Regions from separate parts of the Bacillus sp. C1 genome, predicted to be linked through region 1. Evidence: riboswitches for the same ligand, from Rfam matches in the RefSeq annotation. Region 1 holds a riboswitch; each other region holds the start of a gene.

Region 1 (7,248 bases):
TGGCTGAAGGGATCGGTCTTGAAAACCGACAGGCGGCGAGAGTCGCGCGGGGGTTCGAATCCCTCTACCTCCTCCATTTTTTATAACTAAAATGGAATGATTTAATAGTTAATTAAAACTATTAGATATAAAAGATAATAAGAATATGATTGATATTTACTTCATGGAGGTATACCCAAGTCTGGCTGAAGGGATCGGTCTTGAAAACCGACAGGCGGTGAGAATCGCGCGGGGGTTCGAATCCCTCTACCTCCTCCATTTTTCTTGAAAAGTATTATATCATCGCGGGGTGGAGCAGTCTGGTAGCTCGTCGGGCTCATAACCCGAAGGTCGCAGGTTCAAATCCTGTCCCCGCAACCAAATGGTCCCGTGGTGTAGTGGTTAACATGCCTGCCTGTCACGCAGGAGATCGCCGGTTCGACCCCGGTCGGGACCGCCATTTATTTTTGGCTCGGTAGCTCAGTCGGTAGAGCAGAGGACTGAAAATCCTCGTGTCGGCGGTTCGATTCCGTCCCGAGCCATCTTTTTTTGTCTGAAAAGCCGGCTTAGCTCAATTGGTAGAGCAACTGACTTGTAATCAGTAGGTTGGGGGTTCAAGTCCTCTAGCCGGCACCACTTAGGGGCATAGTTTAAAGGTAGAACTGAGGTCTCCAAAACCTCCAGTGTGGGTTCGATTCCTACTGCCCCTGTAGAAAATATGGGCCTATAGCTCAGCTGGTTAGAGCGCACGCCTGATAAGCGTGAGGTCGATGGTTCGAGTCCATTTAGGCCCACCATATTCCGCAGTAGCTCAGTGGTAGAGCTATCGGCTGTTAACCGATCGGTCGTAGGTTCGAGTCCTACCTGCGGAGCCATGGCCCGTTGGTCAAGTGGTTAAGACACCGCCCTTTCACGGCGGTAACACGGGTTCGAATCCCGTACGGGTCATTATTTTAAGGTCATCAGAAATGTTATGAAATTAACATTTCTGATGACCTTTTTTGTTGTATCGATAGTTGGAACTGTGGTGACCTCTATCTGGATATTATGTGTGGTTACTTCTATAGCAACCGGCCCTTTGAGGCATGATTGTTAAAGCTTCAGTTGCACTGTTACTAGGGGGTTAGGTGTGCTCTTGGGTGGATGCTCTAATAAAGATTGCAAGGAAAGAATGGTTAATTCCTTCCTGATATACCACATGAAATAAAGGGGATTTGGAAAAGCTATAGTATGTATAAAAAGGAGGGAATAGAACCGCATGTCAACAGTTAGAGAATTTATGAGTACCAATGTTGTACAGTGTACACCACTAGATAATGTATATGAAGCTGCTGTAAAAATGAAAGAAGAGAAAATTGGAGTAATTCCAATTGTAGAGAACAATCAGGTGATTGGTCTTGTTACAGATCGTGATTTAGTTGTTCGTGGAATTGCTGATAAGCATCCGGGATCTAATAAAATTACAAATGTGATGACAACAGAAATTGTTTCGGTATCTCCTGATGATGCTATCGAAAAGGCTACAGAATTAATGGCTCGTTATCAAGTGAGAAGGTTACCAGTAGTTGAGAATGGTCAATTTGTGGGAATGTTATCGCTAGGAGATTTAGCTGTAACAGAAAAGGCTGATGACCAAGCAGGGTTTGCTTTAAGTGAGATTTCTGAGCATACAGAATGAAGATTATATAAATGATTTTGCCACTTGCAAATAGTATATTTGAATACCTTCTGTAAATTGCAATGGATACGTTTTATACAAAATATTATTAAAACGTATCCATAATGTTAATTTCCCTGAATTTTAATGAACAATGTGTATTATTAACTTTTGCTAGGATAAAAAATGATATAATAGATAATAAGTTTCATAAATTTTTAAAAATATATTAACAATATTCTGGTCACTTACTAAACTACCAAAAATTATATAAAATAAATAGAAAAGGAGGGGAAATGATGGAGGATGTACAACATAATCCGAACTGGAATTTAGTTACAGATGTCTACGTGGCCCCTGATAACTTTGCGGATTTATTGTCTTTACTTATACCGAGGCAGCCGAAGGGCGAGGGGAAAGAGCGGACAATTTTAGCTTGGAAGAAAAAAGAATTTTATAAACAAGAGAACTTGGCTCCATTTATTTTATATGGAATGAATCAAGTAAAGAGTTTACCACAGTTTCATAAGGATGAAATACCAACTTTAGTTCGTATTGTTCATTTATGCCATAAAATTGGCTGGTATAAGGAAGCTTATACATTTATGGTGGACCATAAATTAGAGGAATTTGTACATACATCTATGGAATACGAAACGTGGGACATGTTAACTGAAGTTGTGGCTTGGAATTACTTAATTGTAAAGTATCGAATTGGAAAATTAGAAAATGAAGATATATTGATATGGGAAAGAATTAAATTTAATGAAGAGTGTATTGAAAAATATAAACATTTATTGTCTCATAAGGAAGTAATGGAACTTACATTCTTTTATATTTGCAAACAAGCAAAACGATTGTCTAAAGAAGAATTAGATCGAGAGATGATGAATTTAGCAATATACTGTAACACGTACGTTTATGACTTATACATATATGATTTGTTAAAAAAATATCGTAAGTGTACGGATTTTTTAACGTATTATGGACCGAGTCGTCCTGTTGTTGCATGTCAAAAGGCTGTAATTGCTCAAATTTCCGATCGCCTGAATCCGTTAAAGACTACACATGTGGATGATTATCTTTATGTAATGAAGGAAATGATGGAGCATATGTCATTTGAGTTTATGAATCGATATGAGCACTTTATCGGAAAACTATTATCTTATGTGCCATTTTTTGAAATGATTCAAGTTCCACAACATGCATATTATTGTGAAGAGCTAATGTATGTGTGTAAAGGAATTGAATATAAGGAAGAAATTTTGCGGAATTATATTTTTATACAATTACATGATTGTTTGCCATCATTTATTAAACAATTTTTAAAAAATAAGCGTTATGCAACGATTCATGATATTTTATTTTACTGGTGTGATGATGAACAACGAATGAGCTTAGAGAAGAAGTATAATTTAAGCTTTATTTATGAACGGTATGCGTGTGGATAAAGAGAAGTTGTTATATATACAAAAGGGGATCTCACTTCGATTGAGGTCCCCTTTTGTAGTTTAAGCTTCAGCTCTTTCTTGTTGCTTCTTACGGTGATCAGGAATATAAATATATTGGGAAATAAAAAGGAGCACTCCAATAAAAAATACAGGGAGTATAGCAGCGATATGGAACCCACTATAAATAATATTTACAATTAAACCGCTTATAATGAAAAGTGCAGTATATATATGAGAAATTTGCTTTTTTAGTCGGATTTTGAATGCTTCCATTAAAGCTTCGAGGGCAACAAAAGCGATAATAATACTTAAAAACACAATGTTCGTATTGTAAATTATTAAGCAACAGATTAATCCGAGAAAAGCCAAATATTCAATGATTAAAGGGATATTACGCGGCATATAGTATTACCACCGAACTAAATAATGAAGTGGACTTACTGCGGTTATGTTTTGTTAAAGAGTTATTAGCTCTTGTATTTATTTCATTATTAGAATATAATGTTTTTGGATTGGTTTTTATAGATTGAGTGTTTTGTGCAGACAATTGTTGAGCTGTTACAGTACGTGTATCTACTTGATTTATAGGTGGAAGTAGAGATGCGACTGTAGTTAAAGCTGGAGCTTTCTGTTTCATCTAATATTAGCCCTCCCATAGATGTATTCATATGTTTTTTATTATAGTATAAAGATATAATGCTTTGTGCATAGTTCACATAACTGTAATAGGAAATAAGAACAAAAAACTATTTTTTAATGAAATTGAAATATATGACAAGAATAATAGATAAATAACTATTAGAATATGGACAATATGCCAATTATATATAAATACAAATTGAAAAACTGACATAAAAACCATTTCTTTTTAGATGGGAGAGAGGATCTCTGTCTGTTTTTCATAACCATAATGTATCTGTTAGAAAATCAAAATGGATTTATATATAAATAAGAATGTACGAAGGTAAAACAGTTGCTGATGACCTATGACAGTGTTATACTGACTATGGTAATTTCATATTATGCTAGGAGAGCTGGTGTTGCCAGTTGAGAGTAAGACCGGAAGTCTTTGATCCTTTAACTACCTGATCTAGATTATGCTAGCGTAGGGAAGCAATTCGGACTTGAGTAGTAGGTCCCCGTTTCTTTGCGTAAAGAAACGGGGCTTTTTTATTTCATAATTTAATAATGAAAACCACTAGGGGTGCTTTATAGGCTGAGAGAGGAATAATCCTTAACCCTTACGGACCTGATCTAGATAATACTAGCGAAGGGAAGTGGAACAACGAATAAATGTATTTTTATTTGCTGTAACCACTTCTTATATAGAAGTGGTTTTTTATTTGGATAAATACATATAAGGAAGGGGAAATAGAAATGAAGTTTTGTGAGAGATTGTTTGAAACGGTGCAGCCGGTTTGGGAGAAAAGTCATAATCATCCGTTTGTAACTGGAATGGGGGATGGTACGTTAGAAAAAGATAGATTTCAATATTACATCATACAAGATTATTTATATTTGCTAGACTATGCAAAATTATATGCAATTGGTGTTGTGAAAGCAAATAATCCACAAGTGATGGCGAAATTTGCAGAGCAAATAGATGGCATTCTAAATGGAGAAATGACAATTCATAAACAGTATGCAAAGCGTCTTGGTATTTCTGTACAAGAGATGGAAGAAGCAAAGCCATCTGCTAAAAATTTAGCGTATACAAACTATATGATGTCAGTATCTCAAAATGGTACACTTGCGGAATTAATTGCAGCACTTCTCCCGTGTATGTGGAGCTATTGGGAAATTGGAAAGCGTTTAAATGATATTCCATCCGCGAGGGATCACGAATTTTTTGGGGAGTGGATTCAAGGGTATAGCTCCGAAGAATACGGAAACCTCTGCATTTGGTTAATGGACTTGTTAAATGAACTAGCTGATGGGAAATCTGAACAAGAGTTAGCTCGATTAGAAGAGATTTTCTTATATTCCAGCCGATTTGAATATTTATTCTGGGATATGGCATATCGTAAGGAGATGTGGGGTTTTGAGGAGCAAGAGCATACTACAGTTTCATAATGTTTTATTTCATTATGATGAAAAGCCAATTCTTAATGGGCTAAATGTTTCTATACAAGAAAAAGAGTTTGTTAGCATCATTGGACCGAGTGGCTGTGGCAAAAGTACATTATTTCGTTTAATTACAGGGTTAGAAGATGCGGCGGCTGGAACGATTCAGCTGACAGAAACAAAGAGTCACCCTGTAGGATATATGCCGCAAAAAGATATGCTTTTGCCGTGGAGAACAATTATCGAAAATGCGGCCTTGCCATTAGAATGTCAAGGTGCAAAGAAAAAAGAAGCACATGTAAAAGCAAAGGAACTGTTACAACAATTTGGTTTACAAGGATACGAGAACAAATATCCGAAAGATTTATCAGGTGGTATGCGGCAACGAGTATCTTTTATTCGAACTTTATTAACGGGTGGGGATATTTTATTGTTAGATGAACCGTTTAGTGCACTAGACGCATTAACGAAAGCAACGCTGCAAGAATGGTTGTTTGAACAATGGGAACAGTGGCAAAAAACAATTTTATTTATTACACACGATGTAGAGGAAGCGCTTTTTCTTTCTAACCGAATTTTAGTTGTGACTGAGCAACCTATTACAACTTTGACCGAGCGAATCGTACCGCTTGGAATGGATCGTTCAAGAAAAGATTTGCATAGGCCCGAAATATTAGCCTTAAAGGATGAGCTACTTAGTATGCTAAAAAGGCAGGTGCTCGTATGAAACGAGTGACGGAGTTATTGCCTGCGCTGATTTTGAGTAGCATACTGCTCGTAGCCTGGGAAGTGGGGGCTAGAATTGTAGACGAGATGTACATTTTGCCATCTCCTACTGCAATTTTAGTTAAAATGTGGGCGCTGCGTGAAATATTATTTACTGTTCATTTGCCGGCAACTTTATATGTAGTCTTAATTGGAGTTGTTATTTCTGTCGTACTGGGTGTTGGCTTAGCGATATTAATGAATGCTAGCATATGGATGGAACGAGCATTTTACCCGTTACTAGTTGCTTCACAAACGATTCCAATAACGGCGCTAGCGCCATTATTCGTCTTATGGTTTGGATATTCCATTTGGAGCAAAGTAATCGTTACAGTTTTGATTACATTCTTCCCAATTGCAGTAAATACGTATGATGGACTGCGGAGCACGAAAAAAGAATGGGAGGAGCTTTTGGTAACATACGGCGCGACGAAAAAAGATATTTTTCTAAAGTTAAAGTTGCCATCTGCACTTCCGTACTTTTTCTCTGCTTTGAAAATTGCCGTTCCACTTAGTGTCATTGGTGCGGCAATTGGTGAGTGGCTTGGTGCACAAGCCGGCTTAGGATACTTTAGTAAACGAATGATGACGCAATTAGATGGGGCAGGCGTATTTGCACCGATTGTACTCTTATCATTATTAGCTATTTTCTTTGTATTACTTGTTTCTATATTAGAAAAGAAACTTATTAGTTGGAGGAAACATTCATGAAGGTACTGAAACGCATCTTTGTATTTACATTATTAGTTGCCCTAATTGCAGGATGTTCTAGTAATTCAGCATCAGATAAGAAAAAGAAAGAGAAAGAAATTACAGTGATGCTCGATTGGTATCCAAATGCAGTTCATAGTTTTATCTATGCAGCAATGGAAAAAGGATACTTTAAAGAAGAAGGGGTAAAGGTGAACATAAAATTCCCGTCTAATCCAACCGATCCATTAACGTTAGCTGCCGCTGGAAAAGTAACGGTTGGTTTATATTATCAACCAGATGTTGTTATGGCAAAAGCAAATGAGCAAATTCCAGTAAAATCAATTGGAGCTGTGGTTCGTTCACCATTAAACCATGTCGTATCGTTAAAATCAGCTGGTATTGCCTCGCCAAAAGATTTAGAAGGTAAGACAGTTGGTTATTCTGGAACCCCTTTAAGTGAAGCGTATTTAAAAACGATGGTAAAAGAAGCTGGTGGGAATCCAGATAACGTAAAAGTAGTAGATGTAGGATTTGATTTAGTACCAGCGCTAATTACAAAAAAAGTGGATGCTGTAACAGGCGCTTATATTAACCATGAAGTTCCTGTTATGCGTCATCAAGGACATGAACCAGCGTACT
Region 2 (7,248 bases), on a different contig from region 1:
GATAATCAACGTTATCTCGCTCTTTTAATTGTTCTTTCCAAAGAGGAATTTCTATTTTTGATTGAACTTGATAGTCTCGTTCTCCTTGAATAATGAAAAGCGGCGTCTTTTGTTCTTTTGACAGTTCTGCTGCCTTAATTTTATGAATAGAATCCCAAAATACAGGTGATCCTAAATAAAAATCTTTTGGAGGGTTCTGACTAGAGAAGTTAGGATCGTTTAATAATTTAAATTGCGCTTTGTAAAATTTATATTCTTCAGGTTTCATTCTACCGATAGAATACAAGTAATCAAATTGGTCTAAAACAACATCTTGGATTGTACGAGCTGGTCCTCCCATCACAATTGCCCCAGCGATATTTTGATTTTGGTCTTTTTCAATCATTTTCGGAACCATCATTCCACCTTGGCTATGACCAAGGATATAAATTTGATTCTTGTCTATCATAGGTTCATTTTGAAGAAAACGAGTGGTAAGAAGTGCATCGTCCGTTGTCTCTTTATCAACTGTATAAAAAGGGCTTAATTGTGTTTTCAAGCCATGTTCATACGTTCGTTTATTATAGCGAAGAACAGCAATTCCTTTCGAAGCAAGCCCTTCAGCTAAATCGCGAAAAGGTTTTAAAGCAAACGCAGTTTCATCCTGATCGCTTGCTCCAGATCCTTGAACAAGAATAACTGCTGGGAAAGGGCCCTTTCCTTTCGGAACAGACAATGTTCCTGGTAGTGGAAACGCGCCACTTCCGACCACTACTTCTTTTTCAACAAACGATTCAGGCTTACTATATGATGGACGTTCTGCAACAGGACTAAACGACATACTAAGTTGAAAATCATCTACTTTTCCAGATGGGTCTAATTTAATTAGTAAAGGTACAGTAAATTGTTCAAAAACTAGTCCCACTTCTACATTTGTATGTACAGAATTCGTCTCTTTTTGTTTCACTTCCCCAATACCAATAAAGGAACCTGCTTCTAATTGCAGCGGTAATCCCTCCCAATATCCTTCCAATCCCTTTTCGGATAGTACCTTCTGTAAAGATCGAGAAGTTAAGTCAAATGCAGCTTTATAATTTTCATTGTGCATATTACGGATAAATGTAAGAGTAGTAGATATAACAGGATTTTCATCATCAACATTGTCTATTTCTTTTATATTTGTGTTTGTTTCCTTTAATGTCGAAATAAATCGGTAGCTGAACGGATTATTATATGTATCTGGATAAAAACTTGTTTTTAATACATCCGTATTCCTATCCTCATATAAACTTGCGAAATTTTTAGGTAAAATTACTTCCTCCGCATATGAAATAGAAGGAATACTTATCGCACAAATGGCACTAACGAGTAAAATTTTATTCCCTATTCGTTTTCTCGTTCTCATATTTATTAGTTCCTTTCCAAAATTAATTTTTTCAACATACATCCCAATTCATGCAATCCGAATGAATATTGTAAAAGAAATTAATAATCTCTTTTACAATCAACCCTAAACAAACTTCAACAAAAAATCTCTTCTTCCTCTTTTTTATTATATAAATTCTTTATAATATGTAATCGATTCATTACTAAAAATAACTGTTCTAAAACAGGGAGGGAATAACAAAAAAATGACTAAACTAAGTTAGTCATTTTTTATACTCTTACCTGCATGATGAGCGACATATCTTTTACTTATAAACTTACATCTTCTACTTGTTTTTTCACTGGCCATTCTTCTAACGTGTAAGCCATCTCCCAAAATGAATATTCGTATTGACTGCTAATTACAAAATGCTGTTTCATCCGCTTACGGTCAACTTCTGTTACCGTTTCCGCAATCGCATCTAGTCTAGCAATTTGCTCCTCTACTAAAGTACGGAACCAGTCAGATCCGTATGCTGAAATCCATTCTTGGTAAATTGGCTCTTCAGGTTTACATTCTTTGAGTTTCTCGCCGATTTCATAATAAAGCCAATAGCACGGTAAAATCGCCGCAATCACATCCCCGATATGCCCTTCATATGCAGCGCGATACATATGTGATGTATACGCATAAGCGGTTGGAGCAGGAATGAATGATTTTTTTTCTTCTTCCGTAATTCCTAATTTTTTCGCGAAATTCTCATGTAGTGATAATTCAGCTTGATATGTATTTTGCGCATGATGTGCCATACGAGCTGTTGTTTCTAATTCAGTAGCTTTTGCCGCTCCTAACGATTGTACTCTTGCAAAATGACTTAAATAATATGAATCTTGCAAAACATAATAACGGAAACTAGCTAAATCTAATGTTCCTTCTCCTAGTTTTGTCACAAATGGATGGTTAAAACTTGCTTCCCAAATCGGATTAACTTCTTTACGTAATAATTGTGAAAATGACATAATAGACCCTCCAATAAACATTTGTAATAGAAAAAAATAAAACGAGTTTCTTAACTAAACTACTAGGATCCACTCAAATAAGTGTGTAAAATAAAAAAGCTTTCTTTACACATACGTAAAGAAAGCGGACTGGACATCATTAATATTTTAAAAATATTATCTTCTGTCACTTCCACTTCCCTACGCTAGTATTACCCAGATCAGGTCCTAAGGGTTTCAAAGGTATTCTTTGGTCTCAGCCGGTAAAAGGCCCCCCTAGTGGATAGATATAAACTATTTATTTCATATTAATCATAACATATTTTAGAGTACCATCAAATATGATTAATAAATTTAGCACTAATATACATACACAACTACTTTTCATCACACATCTTTCCGATACAAATTAATTAAATCTTTCAAAGCTGCCGCTGCTGCTCCTCTTGGACTTGAAGCTCCCCCGGTTGAAGTAACTTTCCCCATTGTGTCGGTATGAAAAGTAATTCCTTTTTCCGTCCCATTTACATGCGCTAGTGGGTGCCCTTTCTCTATTTCACGCGGATATACTTCAAGTTTAAGATTTCCTAAGTGATCTTTATATGCTTTCGCAATTAGTTTTAGAGATTTACCATGTTCTTTTGCTTTCTCTATATCTTGTTTTGTAACACCTTCTATCCCATTTACACATACGTAATCAAGGGCGTATTCCGACTGAAATAGACTATTCGCTAGCAATAATAGTTTACAAGCACTATCCATTCCACTTACATCTAATGATGGATTTGTTTCGGCGATTCCTTTTTGCTGTGCTTGATGTAACGCTTCTTCGAATGTTACATCTTCTTCGTACATCTTTGTAAGAATATAATTTGTTGTTCCATTTAAAATGCCTTCTATACTTTTAATTTGGCACCCTGCTAAACTATATTGTCCAATATCTAATGTAGGGAGTGCGGCAGCAGTTGCTCCGCTATAACAAATACGTACGTTTGCGAGTTTTGCTTTTTCTTTTATTTCTTTCCATGCGTTAACAAGTGCTCCTTTCGAAATAGCTACTACATCCATCTGATTTTCAATTGCTGTCTGCATGTATGTTTTTCCTGGTTCCCCAGTTTGAAGATTAGTTGGTGTTGATTCAATGAATACAGTACCAAGAGGAAATTTTTCATTTTTATCAAGCGGATAGTGTTCCGTATACTTCTCTAATGCATAAGAACCAGTACCATAAGTTAATAAATTTTCAATATGTAAACCCTCTTCATTATACAGGCTGACTGCCCTTCCAATAATCCCAGTAAAAATTAGTTCGATTCCGTATACCTCTTTTATATATGAAGATTTCTCAAATACTAATTTCAAAAATTCTTTTCCAACAGTTCCATATCCAGACATCACTACGTTAACTCTCATATCATCACCTCAAATTATTATGCTATTTTAATATTAACTCCATTATACTCCGAATGTATGATACGATTCACGAAGTAAAACTCCCTCAGAAGAACTTGAGGGAGTTATTACATTTCCATATCAATATGAATCCAGTTATTCTGGTAAATTTGATAATTTTCTAGCAATATCTCGATAAAACGCATTAATATCAGAAAACCCTAATGCATCCGATACACTTAATCCCACCATATCAAGGTGATCCCAGTTTTGCTTTGTCTCAATATGATTCCATTTTCCGCGCTCTGGTGTACCACTACTATTTATAACTACATCAGTAGAAGGTCCTACCATGGAATTTGTATTTACTACACCGTCATTTTGCCACCAAGATGACTCAATAAATGGCCGATTTTGTTCATACCTTGCGTATGATCCTAAGAAAATCGCATTCCCCATTAATGTTTTATTCATGGTAATGTGCGGGAAATGAAGCCCTGTTAAAGGCGCTGCCTGTGTTGCATGTCCACTGTAAGAGAAATAATAAACATCTGGTTGCGCTTTTACCCAATCATTCAATTCTTTCGCTCCATCTGTACTTAAATCCCATTGGCTTATATCTTTCCCATCTTTCAAAATAGAACTATTTAACACACGGTTTGCATATTGATAAAATGATTCTCCCGCTTTCTTTTTCATTCCCCATTGATCCAATTTAAAATCATATAATGATAGATTATTATTTTCTCCAATTCCGGCAGTTGCGACTAATAATTGCTTTACAGCTGGCAAAAGTAAACTCCCATCTGCAAGAGTTGTCCCATTATGCGGGGTTGCTAATGTTGTTACACTATGAACATATGACTTTCCGCCTTGGAACAATGGCGATATCTTCACATCAGTATGCTGTTTCGCATATGCTCGTTCATCTTGATTCCCTTCTTTCAACAATTGAACAAGCGTGCGGATCGTTTGACCTCCCATGCTATGTCCTACTAAATGAACCTTATTTGTTTCATTCCAATTTGAAATAAATCCATTATATGTTCTTCCATAACGATCATGCCCATGTTTCTCAGCGTGATATGCCCCGTAATCAACTGTTCCACCACTAATTTGAGCATATAACTCACAAGCACGATCCCAGTTACTTGATAACGGTCCAACAGCAGCAGTATGTACACTGTATCCATCTCTCTTTAAATTCTCTTGAATATCATGTACACCTCCCCAATACTTCACACCTAACAATTCATCTCTGCCCCATCCTGTAAAGCCATGAACTAGAATAATAGGTTTATTATTTTTCTTCCCTTCTTCTGCATGTGTTGATACTGGAAGTGCTATGCTAGAAATGATAAAACATATAACCGATAATCCCAAAAGTAATCTTTTCATTTTACATCCCCTTTTTGTTTTTCTCTCCCCAATAAAAACGCTTTCAATTTTACCTCCTTGTAATGTAATAGAAAAAAGGTCCACAAAGATATACCAGCGCAAGTTGCAACGGTTATATAGTGTGGATCTCCAATTCTCTATCACAGTTAATAACTTAAAGATAATGTAAACCATCTTATCAGAATTGTCTATCAATTATGAAATATTACATAGTTGATAAAGTTTTGTTGACAAATTTTCAACTTGCATCCTCAAAAGTAATAAATTTTACCGAAATTAATTTATGAAACTCTTTGACTTGTCTTTTCATCTTTAAATATTCATTTACTAATGTATTGTCTGTTGACATTTTAGGCTTTTCGTAACCTAATGATTTTTTGAAGTGAATAAGCTGTAGCTTCGTTTCAGCCGCTTCCATTTCTCTATATACATCCTTTTTCGCAACAATCAGATACCATTGAGACTCAGAATCACGAGAATTTCCAATCCAAGCATCGCTGTTATACGAAACAGGAATTTCTTTACTGTTTAAATCGATACTCGTAATATGTTTTTCATCTTCATGTGTAAATAATAACGAAACTCCTTTTGGGATTTCCGGTAATTTTTTTATAGAAGTGTAGCCGTAGTGATCATTCATATCACTCTTCCGCAAAATTTGATTTTTTATCATAACTTGCGCTGTAGATTCATCTATAATAAGTACTTTTTTTTCATCAAAAATCCCCGTTTTCACTTCAAATACTTCTTTTTCTTTTATATTTTCTTTGTAACGTTCAAAAAGAGGTAAAGTAAATTGTTCGTCCCCAATCATTATCATCCCGTTCGCAGGCCGTTTATTTTCTTCAGAAGAAGAACAGGCACTTAGGCTTGTTATGATCAGGACAATTAACATAAAAAAAGATATTATTTTTTTCATTATAGTTCCTTTCGTTGTCTAATTTAATTTTCAAGTATACTCATTAAGGTTTGATTTCATTTATCTTTGATACAGCAAAACCTGACTCATCCTATTTTACTGATCCATAGTCCTATAAAGTTTTTGCAGGTAACGCCAACGAGTCATAAAGAAATACAAGATTTGTATACATACAAATGAAATTAAAATGGTAATTGAACTATTTAAAATAGAAAAATCCACTAATTGTTGCAGTGCAATGTATGCGACTGCAGTATGGATTACTGCAATAATAATTGGTAAAAAGAACATGATTAACAACTGTCTCGTTACAACTCTTTTTAGTTCTCGCTTGCTTAATCCCATTTTTGAAATCATTTTATATTGTTGCTGATCCCGATCTAAATCTGTATATAATCGGAAATAAATGAAACTCGCTGCAAAGGTAAAAAATACGATTCCCACTAAAACACTTGCCATAAGTAGCAATCCGTTTGCTTGTTTTGCTTGTAACCACTCTAACGTTAAAGCAGCGAAATAATAATTACGCTCTTCACCATCTCTATCTAGTATGTTATTTAATTGATGTGAAATTTCTTTCGTTTTCATCCAATCATCTACAACAAATCCATAAATACGCTCTTTAGAGAACGTGATATCCTCACGAGCAATGAATGGAACTGTATCATATACTTGGTCTTGTACTGCAATTAAAGTATTCCCTACTTCATGTGGTAAAACTAAATTCTTTACAGCTTTTTTCACATGAAATGTTTTCACCCAATCCCCATGAATCACTTCAATTTCTTTTTTAAATTCACCATCTTTAAATTCTTGTATTTGTGCTACCCATCCTGGGACTAACAAAATCTCATCTTCTTTATCAAGCATTTCCTGTTGGTAGCCAAGAGCCTTCGCAAGATCATTATATTCACTTAATTTCATAACAGAAACATTGCTTTCCGTATATTTAGTAGAGGCAGAACCCAGTCGATAAGCAATATTTTCCTCATTAAGATATTTCTTAATTACAGCAAGGTGCTCATTTTCCATCTTATTTTCTTCAAAACTCATATACGTAAACGTGTACGGATTGGTCATTCTTGACAGTTCTTTATTTCCAAGTGCAGCAGTAGTTCCAATTGCAGTGAACGCGACTGCCGAAATGATAGACACAATAAAAAACATCGTTGCATTATCTTTCATTCGATATATTA
Region 3 (7,248 bases), on a different contig from region 1:
TTACATTATTAGATATTCTAAAAGTAAGTATTCCTTCTACATTTATCGCTTGTATGCTAGCTGCTTTCGTTGCAAGCAAAATGGGTAAAGAGCTAAATGAAGACCCCGAATACTTACAACGTTTAAAAGAAGGCATGATTCCAAAATTGGAAGAAAAGAAAGAGTTTGTTGGTGCAAAGGGCGCTAAATTATCCGTTATTCTCTTCTTATTCGCAACTCTTTTTGTTGTTCTTCTTGGTTCATTTGAAGCACTTCGTCCAGGATGGATCGTCGATGGAAAATTAGTTCGTCTTTCAATGCCGAATACAATTGAAATGGTCATGCTAACGATCGCTGCTCTTATTATTATTTTCTGTAAGCCAAATGTAGAAAGTATAGTATCTGGAAACGTCTTTAAAGCTGGTGCTACAGCTGTTGTGGCTATTTTCGGTATCGCTTGGATGGGAGACACATTCTTTAATGGAAACTTGAATATGATTCAAGGATCAATCCAACATTTAGTAACAAGTGCACCGTGGTTATTCGCTATTGCGCTATTTATTCTATCCATTTTACTATATAGCCAAGCTGCAACAGTACGTGCTTTAATGCCACTTGGATTATCACTTGGCATCTCGCCAGCACTTCTTATTGCCATGTTCCCTGCCGTAAACGGTTATTTCTTCATTCCAAACTACGGAACAATTGTGGCTGCGATCAACTTTGACCGTACAGGAACGACACGTATTGGTAAATATGTATTAAATCATAGCTTTATGATCCCTGGCCTAGTCGCAACAATTTCTGCCATTGGGATTGGCATGCTCTTAATTTCAATTATGTTTTAACGAACAAAAAGCACAAACTTTTTCTGAATAAAGTTTGTGCTTGTTTATTTAATCAAATTTCTCCCTCCCTAAATTAAAACCCATTCAATTTTTGATTTCCCTTTCCAAAATCATCAAAATTCGGATGATCAATTTTATAATGTGTAGCTTGAAAAAACATTGAGAGTAATAAAAGTCCCACCGATAATATTCCTAATACAATTCCACCGCCTACATGTTCTCCATATCTTCCCTGCAGCTCTGTATTTAAAAAATGTCCTACAAACCCCGCAGTTCCCCCCCCTAAAAAACCTAATCCATAAATAATTTTTCCAACTGCTGTTTTAGGATTTATTGCTTCTTTTAAAATAGTTTCCCGGAATTTATAACCTATTATTTTACATATCAGAAAACACCCTACCATTCCAACACCAATTTCCCACATACTTCCCCATTTATACCACGTTGCCATCAAAGTAAATATGCAAGATAAATCAAACTGAATAATACCAAAATAAATTCGCCAACCTAAATACTTCTCGCACTTAAATATATAAGAAAGTACAGCTAACAAAAAGTTTAAAAGCAAACCGGAAATAACATATAATATACTATCCGGCCATGTAACTAAACATGCACACCCAAAAACGAACGGAAAAAAAACACTATAATAAATCCCTTTATATAGCCTTATATCTTTTTTGGTGTTCAAATTTTCACTTCCCTATATGCGTTATATAAATCTTTTATAAGAAAAAGCAGCTTATTTCTTTTTAAGCTGCTGTCTCTTTCTTATTTATTTACTTGTTCCATAAGTTTCTTTGTACTTTCATAATGTGAATCTGCTAGGCTAATTGCAGAAATAACCGAAACGCCATCTGCCCCAGCCTCTATAACAGAAGCAGCATTTTCAGCCGTAATCCCTCCAATTCCAACAATCGGAATTGTAAGCCCTTCTTCTCTAAAATGACGTAACCCTTTTGTTCCCTGTACGGCTTTCGTATCTTTCTTCGTGCTCGTTGGAAAGATAGGTCCTACTCCTAAATAATCCGCTCCATTTGCAATGGCAAAGTGCGCTTCCTCTATCGTATGAGCAGATACCCCAACAATTTTATCACCCATTTTTTTACGGACTGATGTAATTCCTTCATCATCTTGTCCGACATGAACACCGTCTGCATCTAATTCAATTGCTAAGTCTACATCATCATTTACGATAAATGGAACACCATGTTCTTTACAAAGTGCTTGTAACTCTTTTGCAAAGTGGACCCGTTCTTTTCCAATTAAAGCTCCCTTACCCTTTTCACGAAATTGAAAAAGGGTCACTCCACCATCGAGCGCTTCTTTCATTACTTGTAACGGATTCTTTTGGCAGTTGTTACTACCCATAATAAAATAGACTTGCAATAATTTGGACATTTTCTCTGCTTCAATACGTGCCATTTCCCTCATCCCTTCTTACTGCACCTCTTGAATATTTCCATATCGTTCAACCTCAATAGCAGTAACGTTTGCTAATTGATTCAAAAACTCAATTTGGAAACTTCCTGGTCCTTTCTCTACCGTTTTACTTGCAGCGATTTCTGCCGCCACACCATAAAAGGTTAATGCAGCAACTGCCGCTTTTACATAATCCTTTTCCACTGCCGCAAATGCTCCCATTACAGAAGTTAATAGACAACCGGTCCCTGTTACTTTCGTTAAAATGGGATGACCGTTACGAACAATTATTGTTCGCTCACCATCTGTTACAACGTCTTCTTTTCCAGTAATCACTGCAACTGTATCTAGTTCATCTGCTGCTTGTTTCGCAATTCCTACAACATCACCGTTTCCATTTCCGGCATCGACACCTTTAATTTCCCATTTTTCATTAATTACATTCGCAATTTCTGCTGCATTTCCGCGAATCATCGCTAACTTCACTTCACTCGGTATATATGTTGCAACCTCTGTTCGGTAAGAGGTTGCTCCTGCACCAACTGGATCAAATAATACTGGTACATCGTGCATGTTTGCTGATTTCCCAGCAAGAAGCATCGCTTCTACGTCTTCAGGACGAAGTGTACCCATATTTAAAACGAGTGCTCCTGCAATACGAGCCATTTCCGCTACTTCTTCTTTTGCATACGCCATAACTGGCGACGCCCCTAACGCAAGCAAACCATTAGCTGTAAAATTTGTCACAACAACATTTGTAATATTATGCACAAGTGGATTAGACTCTCTCACTACTTCGACTACTTTTATGATTTCTTGTATATTCATTCTTCTCATCTCCTAACTTAGTAATGGGAGATACACAAAAAGACACTTTGCGTATGCAAAGTGTCTGAACATGTGCTTGTACACTCTCCCTACGCTGGCATTATCCAACAGGTTCTAATGGTCAACGGCGGTTTAGCCGTACTCTCAGTCTGCATCCACAAACTCCCATGTGTTTTCTTATTCATCTACTTCAGAGTCTACTCTTATTCTCTTAAAATAACAAGTTAAACATCTGATATTAAAACCTCTCTTTTTTAGCACCATTCCATGTGAAAACAGAAGGAGGAAATAAGCTGAGGACTTCTTTTTTTATAACCACGATTTTAAAAAAGAGTGAGAGGAAATTAAAATTCCTCTCACTCTTTTGTACATTATTTTAAGCCTTTAGATACTTCTTTTACCATCTCTGAAACAGACTCAAGTCCGCCGCCAGATAGGTACCAGTAGTTTGCATCTAGATAGATTACATTACCATTTTTCGCAGCGTTTGTTTTGCTAACAATTTCATTTTCTACAACTTGTTTCGCAGAAGATTTCCCGCCAACAACAGCACCCCGATCGATTACAAATAAGTAATCTGGGTTTTTCTCTAAGATATATTCAAATGAAATTTTATTACCATGTGTATCTGCTTTCAGTCCTGTATCAACAGGAGCTACACCAAATACGTCATGAATAATACCAAAACGAGAATTTGGACCATATGCACTTACTTGACCATCATTTGCTAAGATAATTAAACCTTTTTTATCACTCTTTGTAGCTTTTTCATTCAATGCTTTTACGTCTTTTTCAACTGCTGCAATTTCTTTTTTCGCTTTATCTTCTTTACCAAAGATTTTCGCTAACATTTCTGTGTTGTCTTTAAATGATTTCATATACTCTTTTGTATCTTGTTCTACATAAATTGTTGGGGCAATTTTTTCAAATTCTTTGTATGAATCAGATTGTCTACCAGAAATGATAATTAAATCCGGTGCGATTTCATTAATTTTTTCAAAATCTGGCTCTTTTAAACCACCAACGTTTGTATACTTTTTATCTTTATATTTAGAAAGATATTCTGGAATATTCTTTTGTGGTACACCAGCTACGTCAACACCTAATTTATCTAACGTATCTAAAGAACCGAAGTCAAATACGACAACTTTTTTCGGATTTGTTTTAACTTTCGTTTCTCCTAATTTGTGCTTAATGGTAATTTCTTTACTTTCACTTGCTTCCGTTTTCTTCTCAGAAGAAGCGTTATTACTACATGCTACAGCAACAATAGCAAGCATGAATGTTAATAGTAACATTGCTAATTTCTTCACTTCAATCACCTCTATAAATTTTTTAAAATTATTTTAAATCGATAGTAAGTTAGTACTATCAAAATAACTTCCACTATGAAAAGTAAATACAAATGTTATTTCCTGCTATTTCTTCAATATGAATATCCATATCATAAATATCTTTCAAAACGGCCGGATCTATAATCTCATCTGTTGCTCCTTCTTTCATAACTTTTCCATCTTTCAAAGCAACGATCCGATCTGAGTAACAAGAAGCAAAGTTAATGTCATGAATGACAATTACAATTGTTTTACCAAGTTCTTCAACTAAGCGTCTCAGCACTTTCATAATTTGAACGGAATGTTTCATATCTAAATTGTTAAGTGGCTCATCTAGCAAAATATATTCTGTATTTTGAGCAATGACCATTGCGATATAAGCTCTTTGCCTTTGCCCACCACTAAGCTGGTCTAAGTACTTATATTGGATATCTTCAAGTTCCATATAGCGAATGGCTTCCTCAATATGATTCCAATCTTCTTTCGACAGATTTCCTTGTGAATATGGAAACCTTCCAAAACTAACTAATTCCCGAATTGTAAGTCTTAAATTAATATGATTCGTTTGCTTTAAAATAGAGATTTTTTTGGCAAGTTCATTACTATTCCATTCGCCAATTTCCTTATCCTCTATATAAATTTCACCAGCATCTTTTTTTAATAACCTACTTATCATGGAAAGAACTGTACTTTTCCCAGCTCCATTCGGTCCAATAAAAGATGTGATTTTCCCTTTTGCTATTTTAATAGAAACATCTTCAACAACATTTTTATTTCCATATTGCTTTGATACATTTCTTACTTCTACCATGTCTTGCTCTCCTTTAATAGAAGATAGATGAAGTATACTCCACCAACAAAATTCACAATGACACTTAAAGTCGTATTAAATTCAAATACTCTTTCGACAATTAACTGTCCCCCAACTAGGGCAATAATACTAATAAAGATAGAACCTGCTATTAAATATTTGTGCTTGTATGTACGTAAACATTCGCGTGCCACGTTTACGACGAGTAGTCCTAAAAATGTAATGGGACCAACTAACGCTGTAGAAATGGACACTAAAATCGCAATTACAATTAAAAACTTCTTCACAACCTTGTCGTAATCGACTCCTAAATTAATTGCCTCTTCTCTTCCTAGCGATAGTACATCTAATAACTTCAGTTCTTTATAAACATATGCAATAACCAATATAATCCCAATAATAGACGTTACAAGTAACTCTGTTTTTACATTATTTACACTTGCAAACATTTTCCCTTGGACAATTTGAAACTCATTCGGATCAATGAGTACTTGCATAAAAGAGGATAAACTTTGAAAGAATGTCCCAAATATTAATCCAATTAACAATAAGAAATAAATATTGCTGCCCTCTCTCTTAAAGAGAAATTTATAAAGAAAGAGTGAAAACACAACCATTAAGCTTATAGATATAAGAAAGTTCACGTTTGCATTCATCATCGCTATATGCTGCGATCCAAACACAAACACAACAAACGTTTGAATAAACATATAAAGTGAATCTAAACCGATGACACTTGGTGTTAAAATCCGGTTATTACTAATCGTTTGGAAAATCATCGACGAAAACGCAATCGCTCCGCCCGTTATGACCATCGCCAACACTTTTTTACCTCTTCTTGGCAAGGCATACTCTAACGTATTCATATTTAAGTTAATAAATAAAAATATCCCAATGGCTACAACCGCTAAAAATGCAAGCGCTACCAACATTTTTTTATGACTTATTTGTTTTCTATGCTGCATATGCGTTTCTCCTCATCAATAAATAAAGGAAGATTCCGCTTCCGATTACCCCTACTGTAAGACCAATAGAAATTTCATACGGATAAATTACGACGCGGCCGATTATATCACAAGCAAGTACGAAAACAGCTCCGAGTAAAGCGGTATGAGGTAAACTATTTTTCAAATTATCCCCGCGGTAAATCGAAACAATGTTTGGAATAATAAGCCCTAAAAACGGAATCATTCCGACAGTTAACACAACTAATGCGGAGATTAGCGAAACAATAATTAATCCGATATTTAACACTCGATTGTAGTTCATCCCTAAGTTCGCCGCAAAATCTTCACCCATTCCAGCAACAGTAAAGCGATTCGCATATAAAAATGCAATAATGACAAGTGGGATACTTAAATATAAAATTTCATATCTCCCTTTCATCACCATCGAAAAATCACCTTGTAACCATGAAGAGATATTTTGAATTAAGTCATACTTATAAGCAAAGAATGTCGTTATAGAACTAATAATGTTCCCAAACATAATTCCCACAAGCGGAATAAAAATCGCATCCTTGAACTTAATTCTCTTCAAAATTTGCATAAATAAAAATGTACCAGCTAACGCAAAAACAAATGCAACAAGCATTTTTTCAAGAGGGCTCGCTGTTGTAAATAGCAATAATGAAACTAAAACGCCTAATTTCGCACTATCCATCGTCCCCGCAGTTGTTGGAGATACAAATTTATTTCTGCTGAGTTGTTGCATAATTAAACCACTTATACTTAAACTTACACCGGCTACAATAATACTAATTAAGCGTGGCAATCTGCTAATAAGTAGAATTTGAGCTTGTCCTTGATCTAAATGAAAAATATCTGTCGGCTTCACATCTTTTACACCGATAAAAATAGACGCAACTGATAAAATAATAAGCATGATAAACAAATATCTTTTTTTCATAATTTCTTCATGGTGCAGATTATGTTCTGTCGCCATCATTTGATTTCAAACAGATTATAATCCTATCATTTTATCCCCCTCATCTATACATAGAATGATATAAAGTAAAACTCCCTAC

What was found. A riboswitch is a leader RNA that binds a small molecule or an ion and turns the genes downstream of it on or off. The one in region 1 is predicted to bind thiamine pyrophosphate.
Region 2: another riboswitch for thiamine pyrophosphate. It lies ahead of tenA (thiaminase II); the one in region 1 lies ahead of tenA (thiaminase II).
Region 3: another riboswitch for thiamine pyrophosphate. It lies ahead of thiM (hydroxyethylthiazole kinase); the one in region 1 lies ahead of tenA (thiaminase II).

What each region holds. Positions count from the first base shown of each region.
Region 1 is NZ_JBTMZT010000002.1:144-7,391, forward strand. Features, by position in the region: tRNA gene ACX5JI_RS06570 (tRNA-Ser) at 1-76, shown strand, start outside; tRNA gene ACX5JI_RS06575 (tRNA-Ser) at 166-258, shown strand; tRNA gene ACX5JI_RS06580 (tRNA-Met) at 284-360, shown strand; tRNA gene ACX5JI_RS06585 (tRNA-Asp) at 364-439, shown strand; tRNA gene ACX5JI_RS06590 (tRNA-Phe) at 449-521, shown strand; tRNA gene ACX5JI_RS06595 (tRNA-Thr) at 540-615, shown strand; tRNA gene ACX5JI_RS06600 (tRNA-Trp) at 619-689, shown strand; tRNA gene ACX5JI_RS06605 (tRNA-Ile) at 700-776, shown strand; tRNA gene ACX5JI_RS06610 (tRNA-Asn) at 780-854, shown strand; tRNA gene ACX5JI_RS06615 (tRNA-Glu) at 856-927, shown strand; gene ACX5JI_RS06620 (CBS domain-containing protein) at 1,238-1,657, shown strand; gene ACX5JI_RS06625 (DUF3965 domain-containing protein) at 1,936-3,087, shown strand; gene ACX5JI_RS06630 (hypothetical protein) at 3,148-3,489, opposite strand; gene ACX5JI_RS06635 (hypothetical protein) at 3,479-3,724, opposite strand; TPP riboswitch at 4,105-4,216, shown strand; TPP riboswitch at 4,278-4,380, shown strand; gene tenA (thiaminase II) at 4,465-5,160, shown strand; gene ACX5JI_RS06645 (ABC transporter ATP-binding protein) at 5,129-5,878, shown strand; gene ACX5JI_RS06650 (ABC transporter permease) at 5,875-6,627, shown strand; gene ACX5JI_RS06655 (ABC transporter substrate-binding protein) at 6,624-7,248, shown strand, end outside.
Region 2 is NZ_JBTMZT010000010.1:2,806-10,053, forward strand. Features, by position in the region: gene ACX5JI_RS20555 (alpha/beta hydrolase) at 1-1,384, opposite strand, end outside; gene tenA (thiaminase II) at 1,675-2,364, opposite strand; TPP riboswitch at 2,525-2,631, opposite strand; gene ACX5JI_RS20565 (homoserine dehydrogenase) at 2,731-3,756, opposite strand; gene ACX5JI_RS20570 (esterase/lipase family protein) at 3,892-5,133, opposite strand; gene ACX5JI_RS20575 (lipoprotein BA_5634 family protein) at 5,372-6,052, opposite strand; gene ACX5JI_RS20580 (FtsX-like permease family protein) at 6,149-7,248, opposite strand, start outside.
Region 3 is NZ_JBTMZT010000005.1:104,134-111,381, reverse strand. Features, by position in the region: gene ACX5JI_RS16605 (anaerobic C4-dicarboxylate transporter family protein) at 1-827, shown strand, start outside; gene ACX5JI_RS16600 (hypothetical protein) at 901-1,251, opposite strand; gene thiE (thiamine phosphate synthase) at 1,599-2,252, opposite strand; gene thiM (hydroxyethylthiazole kinase) at 2,268-3,077, opposite strand; TPP riboswitch at 3,147-3,256, opposite strand; gene ACX5JI_RS16585 (siderophore ABC transporter substrate-binding protein) at 3,449-4,390, opposite strand; gene ACX5JI_RS16580 (iron ABC transporter ATP-binding protein) at 4,464-5,222, opposite strand; gene ACX5JI_RS16575 (iron chelate uptake ABC transporter family permease subunit) at 5,216-6,187, opposite strand; gene ACX5JI_RS16570 (ABC transporter permease) at 6,177-7,130, opposite strand.